Regions from separate parts of the Pseudonocardia ailaonensis genome, predicted to be linked through region 2. Evidence: riboswitches for the same ligand, from Rfam matches in the RefSeq annotation. Region 2 holds a riboswitch; the other holds the start of a gene.

Region 1 (4,697 bases), on a different contig from region 2:
CGCGCAGGATGTACTGGTACTGCTCGGCGATGCCCACCATCTTGTTGCGGCGGCCCAGGGACAGGATCTGCACGAAGCCCGTGTAGAACCACATGCCCTCGAACACCACGTAGAAGGCCACGAGATCGCGCAGGAAGGCCCGGTCCGCCTCCGGGGTGCCGGTGCGGAAGTCCGGATCGGACAGTGCGCGGGTGTGCTCCAGCGCCCAGGCGTCCTTGTCCGTGATCGACGGGACCTCGCGGTACATGTTGAAGAGCTCGCTCTCGTCGAGGCCGAGGCTCTCGCACACGTACTGGAAGGTGTGGGTGTGCACCGCCTCCTCGAAAGCCTGGCGCAGCAGGTACTGGCGGCACTCCGGGTTGGTGAGGTTGCGGTACACCGCGAGCACGATGTTGTTGGCCACCAACGACTCCGCCGTGGCGAAGAAGCCGAGGTTGCGTTTGAGCATCGTGCGCTCGTCGGCGGTGAGGCCGGTGGGGGACTTCCACAGTGCGATGTCCGCCTGCATCGCGACCTCGGTGGGCATCCAGTGGTTGGCGCAGCCCGCGAGGTACTTGTCCCAGGCCCAGCGGTACTTCAGCGGGAGCAGCTGGTTGACGTCCGCCCGGCCGTTGATCATGCGCTTGGCGTCGGCCTCGATGCGGGCGGCGCCGGCGACGATCTCCTCGAGTCCGGTGCTCACTGGCAGGCCTCGCATTCCGGGTCCTCGATCCGGCAGGCGGGTGCCTCGGGCACGGGATCCGGCGCCATGGGGACGCCGCGGAGCTTGCCGTCGGTGCCCCGCAGGGTGCTCTTCTCGACGTGGGTCGCGGACTGGGCGCGCAGGTAGTAGGTGGTCTTGAGGCCCTTGTGCCAGGCGAGCCGGTAGAGCTCGTCGAGCGTGCGGCCGCTCGGGGCGGCCAGGTAGAGGTTGAGCGACTGGGCCTGGTCGATCCACTTCTGCCGCCGGGACGCGGCCTCGACCAGCCAGCGCGGCTCGATCTCGAAAGCCGTGGCGTACAGGGCCTTCAGGTCCGCGGGCACCCGGTCGATGTCGCCGAGGCTGCCGTCGAAGTACTTCAGGTCGGCGACCATCACCTCGTCCCACAACCCGCGCTCCTTGAGCGAGCGGACGAGGTGCGGGTTGATCACCGTGAAGTCGCCGGACATGTTGGACTTCACGAACAGGTTGCGGAACTGGGGTTCGATGGACTGCCCCACGCCGCAGATGTTGGAGATCGTGGCGGTCGGCGCGATGGCCATGACGGTGGAGTTGCGCATGCCCTGCCGCTGGACGGCGGCGCGCAGGGTGTCCCAGTCCAGCGTGGTGGAGCGGTCGACGTCCAGGGCGTCGCCGTCGCGGGCGGCGTCGAGGAGCCGCAGGGAGTCGATGGGCAGGATGCCCTGGCTCCACAGGGACCCGTCGAAGCTCGCGTACCGGCCCCGTTCGGCGGCGAGCGCACTCGACGCCGCGATCGCGTGATGGCTCAGGTGCTCCGTGCTGCGGTCCGCGAACTCGACGGCGGCCTCGGATGCGAGCGGGATGCCCTGCGCGAACAGCGCGTCCTGGAAGCCCATGAGCCCCAGGCCGATCGGGCGGTGCCGCAGGTTGGACCGGCGGGCCTCGGGGATCGTGTAGAAGTTGATGTCGATGACGTTGTCGAGCATCCGCACGGCCGTGGTCACGGTGCGGCGCAGCTTCTCGACATCGAGGCCGTCGGCCGTGACGTGGGCGAGCAGGTTGACCGAGCCCAGGTTGCACACGGCCACCTCGTCCCCGGCGGAGGTGTTGAGCGTGATCTCCGTGCAGAGGTTGGAGGAGTGCACCACGCCGGCGTGCTGCTGCGGCGAGCGCAGGTTGCACGGGTCCTTGAACGTGATCCACGGGTGGCCGGTCTCGAAGAGCATGGTCAGCATCCGCCGCCACAGCTCGACCGCGCGGACCCGCGTGAAGACCCGGATCTCGCCGCGGTCGGCCTTCGCCTCGTACGCCCGGTAGGCCTGCGCGAACTCCGCGCCGTAGAGATCGTGCAGGTCCGGGACCTCGTCGGGGGAGAACAGCGTCCACTCGGCGTCCGCCTCGACACGGCGGAGGAACTCGTCCGGCACCCAGTTCGCGGTGTTCATGTCATGGGTGCGGCGCCGGTCGTCGCCGGTGTTCTTGCGCAGGTCGAGGAACTCCTCGACGTCGACGTGCCACGTCTCGAGGTAGGCGCACGCCGCGCCCTTGCGCTTGCCGCCCTGGTTGACCGCGACCGCCGTGTCGCTCGCGATCTTGAGGAACGGCACGACGCCCTGGGACTCGCCGTTGGTGCCCTTGATGTGGGCGCCGAGCCCGCGCACCGGCGTCCAGTCGTTGCCGAGACCGCCGGAGTACTTGGCGAGCAACGCGTTGTTCCGGTAGGCCCGGAAGATCGAGTCCAGGTCGTCGTCCACGGTGGTCAGGAAGCAGGACGACAGCTGGGCGCGGGTGGTGCCCGAGTTGAACAGCGTGGGCGTCGAGGCCATGAAGTCGAACGAGGACAGGAGCTCGTAGAACTCGATCGCGCGGGCCTCGCGGTCGATCTCGCGCAGCGCCAGCCCCATCGCGACCCGCAGGAAGAAGGCCTGGGGGAGCTCGAAGCGGGTGCCGCCCGAGTGCAGGAAGTAGCGGTCGTAGAGGGTCTGCAGGCCGAGGAAGCCGAAGTCCAGGTCGCGCTCGGGTCGGATCGCCGCCGTCAGCCGGTCGAGGTCGAAGAGCTCCAGCTCGGGATCCACGAGACCCAGCTCCACGGCCCGGCCCAGGTACGTGCGGAAGTACGCGGGGTACCCGGCGGTCATCGCGGAGTGGTCGGGGGTCTCGCCGCCCAGGAAGGTCAGCGCTTCCCCGCGCAACCGGTCCAGCAGCAGGCGGGCGGCCACCGTCGAGTAGTTCGGCTCCCGCTCCACCAGCGTGCGGGCCGCCATCTCCAGCGCCTGCGCGAGCTCGGTGGTGGAGATGCCGTCGTAGAGGGTCCGGCGGATCTCGGCGAGGACTGGTGCGGCGGACACGTCCTCGACACCGGCCACGGCCTCGCCGACGACCGTCTCCACGCGGGCCCAGTCGAGGGGGACGCGGAGGTCGTCGGGTCCCGTGACCTGCAGTTCGGGGGACCTCGGGGCGGGCGCGCTCGACTCGCGGGCCTTCGCGCGCTCCTCGCGGTAGAGCACGTACGAGCGGGCGATCTTGTGGTGCCCACCGCGCATGAGGACCAGCTCGACCTGGTCCTGGATCTGCTCGACGTGCACCGCGGCTGCCGGGAACCGGGTCAGCGCGGTGATCACCTGGTCGGTGAGGTCCTCGACGAGATGGTGGATGCGCGAGGACGAACCGGCCTCGCCACCCTCCACCGCCAGGAAGGCCTTCGTCATCGCCACCGAGATCTTGGTGGCGTCGAACCCGGAGGTCTGGTCGTCGCGGCGGACGACCCGCAGGCCGTCCGAGCGGGCTGGTGCGGGGGCCAGGGTGGGTGCTGCCATGGGCTCTCTCCTCGCGAGCTCGGCGAGTGCCGGGACCACGCGGGGGAGGACGGAGGGACCTGGGGGAGCGCCCGCCCGTGGCGCCTTCCCTCGAGGCCCCGAGCACGCGCGCGCCGGTCGGCGCGCGCACGGGTGGCAGGTCTTCGGACTCGCGGGCGTCGTGCTCGTTCCTACTGGCCGTCGCTTCCCGGGCTCGCACCCAGTGCTTCGTGACGGCGGTCGTTCCCGCTCACCGCTGCGGGGCAGTCCCGGATTCGCACCGGGTTCCCTCTTGCCTCACCCCGTTGGGTACGGGGTGAACCACCAGCGCGTCAGACACTACATGTAGGGGGCGATCACGATCGGGTACCCCAGGTTTCGTGGTCAGTGCTCGCAGCAGTCGTCGGCCACCCGTGGGGCGCAGCAGGTCTGTCCGCGCAGGGCGGTGCGGCCCTCGCGCACGGCGAGCGCGGCCAGGACCAGGCCCGCGGCGGGATCGGCCCACCACCAGCCCAGCGTCGCGTTCAGCAGCAGGCCCGCGAGGACCGCGACGGAGAGGTAGGTGCACAGCAGGGTCTGTTTCGAGTCGGCGACCGCACTGGCCGAGCCGAGCTCGCGCCCGGCGCGGCGCTGGGCCCAGGACAGGAACGGCATGACCAGCACCGACAGCGCGACGAGCACGATCCCGACCCTGGAGTGCCCGGCCTCGGCGGCGCCGAACAGCGCGCGGAGCGACTCGACGGTGACGTAGGCGGCGAGGGCGAAGAAGGACCACGCGATCACGCGCAGGGCGGTGCGTTCGCGGCGTTCGGGATCCCGCCCGGCGAACTGCCAGGCCACGGCGGCGGCCGAGCTGACCTCGATGACCGAGTCCAGGCCGAAGCCGATCAGGGCGACCGAGCCGGCCAGGGTGCCGGAGGTGATCGCGACGACCGCCTCGACGACGTTGTACGTGATCGTGGTGGCGACGAGGAGCCGGACGCGCCGGCGCAGCACGGCACGGCGGTCGGCGCCGGCCGTCGCGGCGGGGGTGCTCATGCCGGTGCCGGTGCGGTCGACGGCTCGCCGTAGACGGGGCAGAGCGCCACGGCGTTCCCGGTCCGGGTGAGGAGGTTCTCGGCGCTGCGCAGGAGCTCGATCAGCTCGGGCCGGGTGAGCGAGTAGTAGGACTGCCGGCCCTCGGTGCGGAAGTCGACGAGCCGGCAGTCCCGAAGGCAGGAGAGGTGTCCGGACACCGTGGA
Region 2 (4,697 bases):
CCACCGGCAGCGCGAGCAGCGCCCCGGTGCCCTCCCCCAGCCTCATGCCGAGGTCGAGCAGCGGATCGAGCCCGAGGTGCGCCATGGCGATCCGGTGTCCCGGTTCCGCGGAGCGGTGCCCCGGCACGCAGCAGGAGATCGCGTCCGGCGCGAGGACCGAGGCGACCAGCGCCGCGGCCCCGGCGTTGACGCCGTCGAGCAGCACGGGCACCCGCAGCGCCGCCCCGCCGAGCACGAACCCGGCGAGCCCGGCGTGCTCCAGCCCCCCGAATGCGGCGAGGAGCCCCAGCCCGTCGGCGGGATCGACGGCGTGCAGCGCGAGAGCCCGCCGCACGACCTCGGTCTTGTGCACGAGGGTGGCGTCGTCGATCCCGGTTCCCCGGCCCGTCGCCTCCTCGGGCGTGGCCCCGGTGACCGCGCAGATCAGCAGCGCGGCCGCGGTGGTGTTGGCGATGCCCATGTCCCCGGTGATCAGGCACCGGTTGCCGGCCGCGACGAGGTCGCGGGCCACCTCGATGCCCACCTCGACGGCCCGCCGGGCCTGCTCCCGGGTCAGTGCCGGGCCGGCCGACAGGTCCGCGGTTCCCGATGCCACCCGCCGCGGCAGCAGCCCCGGCACGGGATCGAGCGGCGCGGCCACCCCGACGTCGACCACCTGGACCTCGGCGCCGAGCTGCCGCGCGAACGCGTTGACCACGGCCCCACCGGCCAGGAAGTTCCCGACCATCTGCGCCGTGACCTCCTGGGGCCACGGCGTCACCCCCTGCGCGTGGACGCCGTGGTCCCCGGCAAACACGGCGACCGCCGCGGGCTCGGGCACCGGCGGCGGGCATTCGCCGGCGATCCCGGCCAGTCGCACCGCGAGGTCCTCGACCCGGCCGAGCGAGCCGCGCGGCTTCGTCATCCGGTCCAACCGGTCCCGCGCGTCGGCCATGGCCTCCGCCGCGGCCGGCCGGATCGCCGCCACCGTCTCGTCGATCAGATCCATCGCGACCTCCCCGGGCAACGCCCGCGATCCGTACCGTTCGGAGTGCACCGCCCAGCCCAGCGGCCGCCGCTGCGCCCAGCCGGCGCTGGCCAGCTCGGGCTCCGCGGCGAACTCCCGCACATGCCCCACGCACAGGTAGGCCACGACCTCGACGTGCTCCGGGAGACCCAGCAGCGCGCCGAGCGCGGCCAGCCCGTCGTCGTCGAAGAAACTCACCCAGCCGACGCCCAGGCCCTCGGCCCGGGCCGCCAGCCACAGGTTCTGCACGGCCCCGGCCACGGAGTGCGCGGCCATCTCGGGCCGGCCGAAGCGGCCGAGCGTGTGCCGGCCGCCGCGGGTCGGGTCGACCGTCACGACGACGTTGACGGGCGTGTCCAGCACCGCCTCGACCTTCAGCGCCTCGAACGCCGACGCCCGCGCCCGGGGCAGCGACGCCGCGTACGCCGCGCGCTGCCGGGCAACCAGGTCGGCGACCTGCCGCCGCGTCCGCGGCGACCGGACGATCACGAAGTCCCACGGCTGCGAGAACCCGACGCTCGGCGCCGCGTGGGCCGCCTCGAGCACCCGGAGCAGGGCCGCGTCGTCGACCGGCACCTCCGGCCGGAACCCGGACCGGACATCCCGCCGCGAGTGCAGGACCTCGTAGAAGTTCACGGGGCAGGGCTCACCGAGGCAGGACGGCTCACCGGTACGGCGCGGTTCACCAGGGCAGCGCGGTTCACCAGGGCAGCGCGGTTCACCAGGGCAGCGCGGTTCACCAGGGCAGCGCGGTTCACCAGGGCAGCGCGGTTCACCAGGGCAGCGCGGTTCACCAGGGCAGGGGGCTCAGCCGCGGCGGCACCACCGACACCCCGGGCACGGTGACCGCCGAGATCCCCGCGACCGCCAGCCCGTCGACCACCGCGCGGCAGGCCGGATCGGCCGCCGGGTCACCGTCGACGGTGAGCACGATCGTGGCCGGGGAGTCCAGCGCCACCAGGTCCGTGATCGCCCGCACCGCGCCGACGAGGTCGACCCGCTCCACCCGCCACGCCTCGGCGTAGAACAGGACGACCGACTCCGCGGCCGCGACGGTGAAGACGTGGTCGGCGCCCGCGAGCAGGTCCGGTCCGACCGGGTCCGCCTCACCGCCGCCGGTTCCGAGCAGGAGCACCCGGGGTGCTCCGGACGTGCCGGTCATCGTTGGCCTCCTCGAGGGTCCGCGCCCTCATCGTGGAATCACCTGCGACGGCCGCGAGTGTCCTGGCTCCCGGGTCGGCGCACGTCCCCGGCCTTCCCACCCCGCGAGGGGCGGTGGCCGAGCCTGGGGACGTGCTCCCCGGTCACAGTGGCGGGACCGCTCCGGATTCGCACCGGATTCCTGCACTGCCGTCGATCCCAGACGACATCACGCGTGCGCCCGGAAAGCAAGGCACGACCTCACCGTTGCCGGGGACGTCACGGGACATCGCCTCGACGGGGAGGCCGGCGGCCGCCGCGAGCAGCGCCCGGATCGTCTCCCCGTGGGTGACGACGACGGCCGCACCCGTCAGCCCCGCGAGGAAGCCCGTTGCGCGGGCGTGCAGCTCCCGCGCCGTCTCGCCGCCGGGCGGGGCCCAGTCGGGATCGTCAGGCCAGGGCGGGCAGTCCGCCAGCGGCCGCCCCTCCCACTCCCCGTGCGACTGTTCCCGCAGCTCAGAGCACTGATCAACGGGCAAGCCCAGCGCCGAGCGCAGGACGAGAGCCGTGTCGAGGGCCCGCCGCTGCGGGCTCGTCAGGATCCGGCCGCCGGCGCCCTCGAGCGAGCGGGCGGCGGAGAGAGCCTGCGAGCGACCGCGCGCCGTGAGCCCCACGTGCGCGGTCCGCCCCTGCAGCAACCCCGCGGCGTTCCACGTGCTCTCGCCGTGCCGGACCAGGAAGATCATCCAGCGGTCAGGCCCGCGACCGGCCCGATCACGATGATCGCCGGCGGGCTGATCTCCTGCTCCTTGACCTGCGACGCGACCGTCCCGAGGGTGGCGCGCAGCGTGCGCTGGATGCGGGTGGTGCCGTCCTGGATCACGGCGGCGGGGGTGTCGGCGGGGCGTCCGTGCTCGATCAGCGCGGCGGCGAACTGCGTGATCCGCTCGACCGCCATCATCAGCACGATCGTGCCCTTCATGCGGCCCAGTGCCTCCCAGTCGGTGAGGCTGCGCGGGTCCCCGGGCGCGACGTGCCCGCTCACCACGACGATCTCGTGCGCCACCCCGCGATGGCTCACCGGGATCCCGGCGACGGCCGGCGCGGCGAACGCGCTGGTGATGCCCGGGACCACGGTCACCGGCACCCCGGCCTCGGCGCAGGCCTGGATCTCCTCGAACCCCCTCCCGTAGACGAACGGGTCCCCGCCCTTGAGCCGGACGACGAACTTCCCGGCCCGCGCGTGCGCGACCAGCAGCTCGTTGATCCGCTGCTGGGCCATCGCGCGCCCGTAGGGGATCTTTGAGGCGTCGATCACCTCGACGTCCGGGCCCAGCTCCTCGATGAGGTCGCGCGGGCCGAGCCGGTCGGCCACCACGACGTCCGCCCGCGACAGCAGCCGCCGCCCGCGGACGGTGATCAGCTCCGGATCCCCCGGCCCGCCCCCGACCAGCGCGACGCCCGGCTGCACCGGCTCGGCCGAGTCGCTCACCAGCCCGGTCTGCAGGGCCTCGACGAGCGCGGTCCGTACCGCGGCGGACCGCCGGTGGGCGCCGGAGGCCAGCACCCCGACCGTCAGGCCGTCGTACTCGCCGGTCGCCGGGGTCACGGCGGTGCCGCGGCTGCCGTCGTCGGCGCGCACGCAGAACACCCGGGCGCGCTCGGCCTCGGCCCCGACGGCCTCGTTGACCTGCGGATCGTCCGTGCACGCGATCACGTACCAGGCGCCGTCGAGGTCGCCCTCGGCGTAGCGGCGGGCGGTCCAGGTGATCTCGCGGGCGGAGGCCATGCCCTCGACGGCCGGCGTCACCTCGGGCGCGACGACCTCGACCAGCGCGCCCGCCGCGATGAGCCGGGCGACGCGCCGCTGCGCGACCTGCCCGCCCCCCACGACGACGACCCGCCGCCCGGCGAGCTCGAGTCCCACGAGGTACTGGTCGTGTTCGGTCACGTGCGGATGCGCTCCTTCTGCCGGTGGCCACGCCGGGACGACCCACGGCCGGCAGGGGTCTGGCTCCCCGGCGGGCCGGGTCACGGTGTTCTCGGCGGGTCCGCCCGGACTCCCACCGGGTTCCCTGGCGCCGACCGCCCGGAAGCATAACCGTCCGACTTCCCGGCCCGGCACCACCCACACCGGTCGTCGGGCGAGTTCCCGCAGGTCAGGCCCTGGTCCGGGCGAGCGCAGCGGCGACCGTCACATCCCCCACGACCGTTTTCCCGACGACGAGTGCGGCGCCGGGATCGATCTCCCGCGCCACGAGCACCGCGGCGGCCTCGGCGACACTGGGCGTCCCCACGGCGGCGGCGACCCGCACGCTCCCGTCCATCCCCACCGCGGCGAGCTCGGCGGCCGACCGCACCACCAACGGCGCCGGCGCGATCGCCGCGAGGATCCCCGCCTCGGCGGCCTTCCGGTCGACGGTGGCGTACACCCGCTCCCCGACCGGCAGCCCCGCCAACGCCGCCCGCACCGCCGCCTCCGACACCCCCCGCCGGGCCCCGATTCCGATCACCCACACCCCACCCTCCGTGCGTGCGTCACGGTGTTCCA

Evidence for each region. Region 2 has a riboswitch for cobalamin ahead of ABD324_RS07185 (hypothetical protein). Riboswitches for the same ligand answer to the same signal wherever they lie in the genome.
Region 1: linked by a shared signal. The riboswitch ahead of ABD324_RS19500 (ribonucleoside-diphosphate reductase subunit alpha) and the one ahead of ABD324_RS07185 (hypothetical protein) in region 2 are both predicted to bind cobalamin.

Annotation. Positions count from the first base shown of each region.
Region 1 covers NZ_BAAAQK010000012.1:207,059-211,755, forward strand. Annotated here, with positions in the region: gene ABD324_RS19495 (ribonucleotide-diphosphate reductase subunit beta) at 1-697, opposite strand, end outside; gene ABD324_RS19500 (ribonucleoside-diphosphate reductase subunit alpha) at 679-3,477, opposite strand; cobalamin riboswitch at 3,595-3,797, opposite strand; gene ABD324_RS19505 (cation efflux transmembrane domain-containing protein) at 3,841-4,494, opposite strand; gene ABD324_RS19510 (ArsR/SmtB family transcription factor) at 4,491-4,697, opposite strand, start outside.
Region 2 covers NZ_BAAAQK010000004.1:155,630-160,326, reverse strand. Annotated here, with positions in the region: gene cobT (nicotinate-nucleotide--dimethylbenzimidazole phosphoribosyltransferase) at 1-1,642, opposite strand, end outside; gene ABD324_RS07185 (hypothetical protein) at 1,797-2,168, opposite strand; cobalamin riboswitch at 2,204-2,398, opposite strand; partial or broken gene ABD324_RS07180 (histidine phosphatase family protein) at 2,425-2,892, opposite strand; gene cobA (uroporphyrinogen-III C-methyltransferase) at 2,889-4,097, opposite strand; gene ABD324_RS07170 (cobalamin biosynthesis protein) at 4,306-4,659, opposite strand.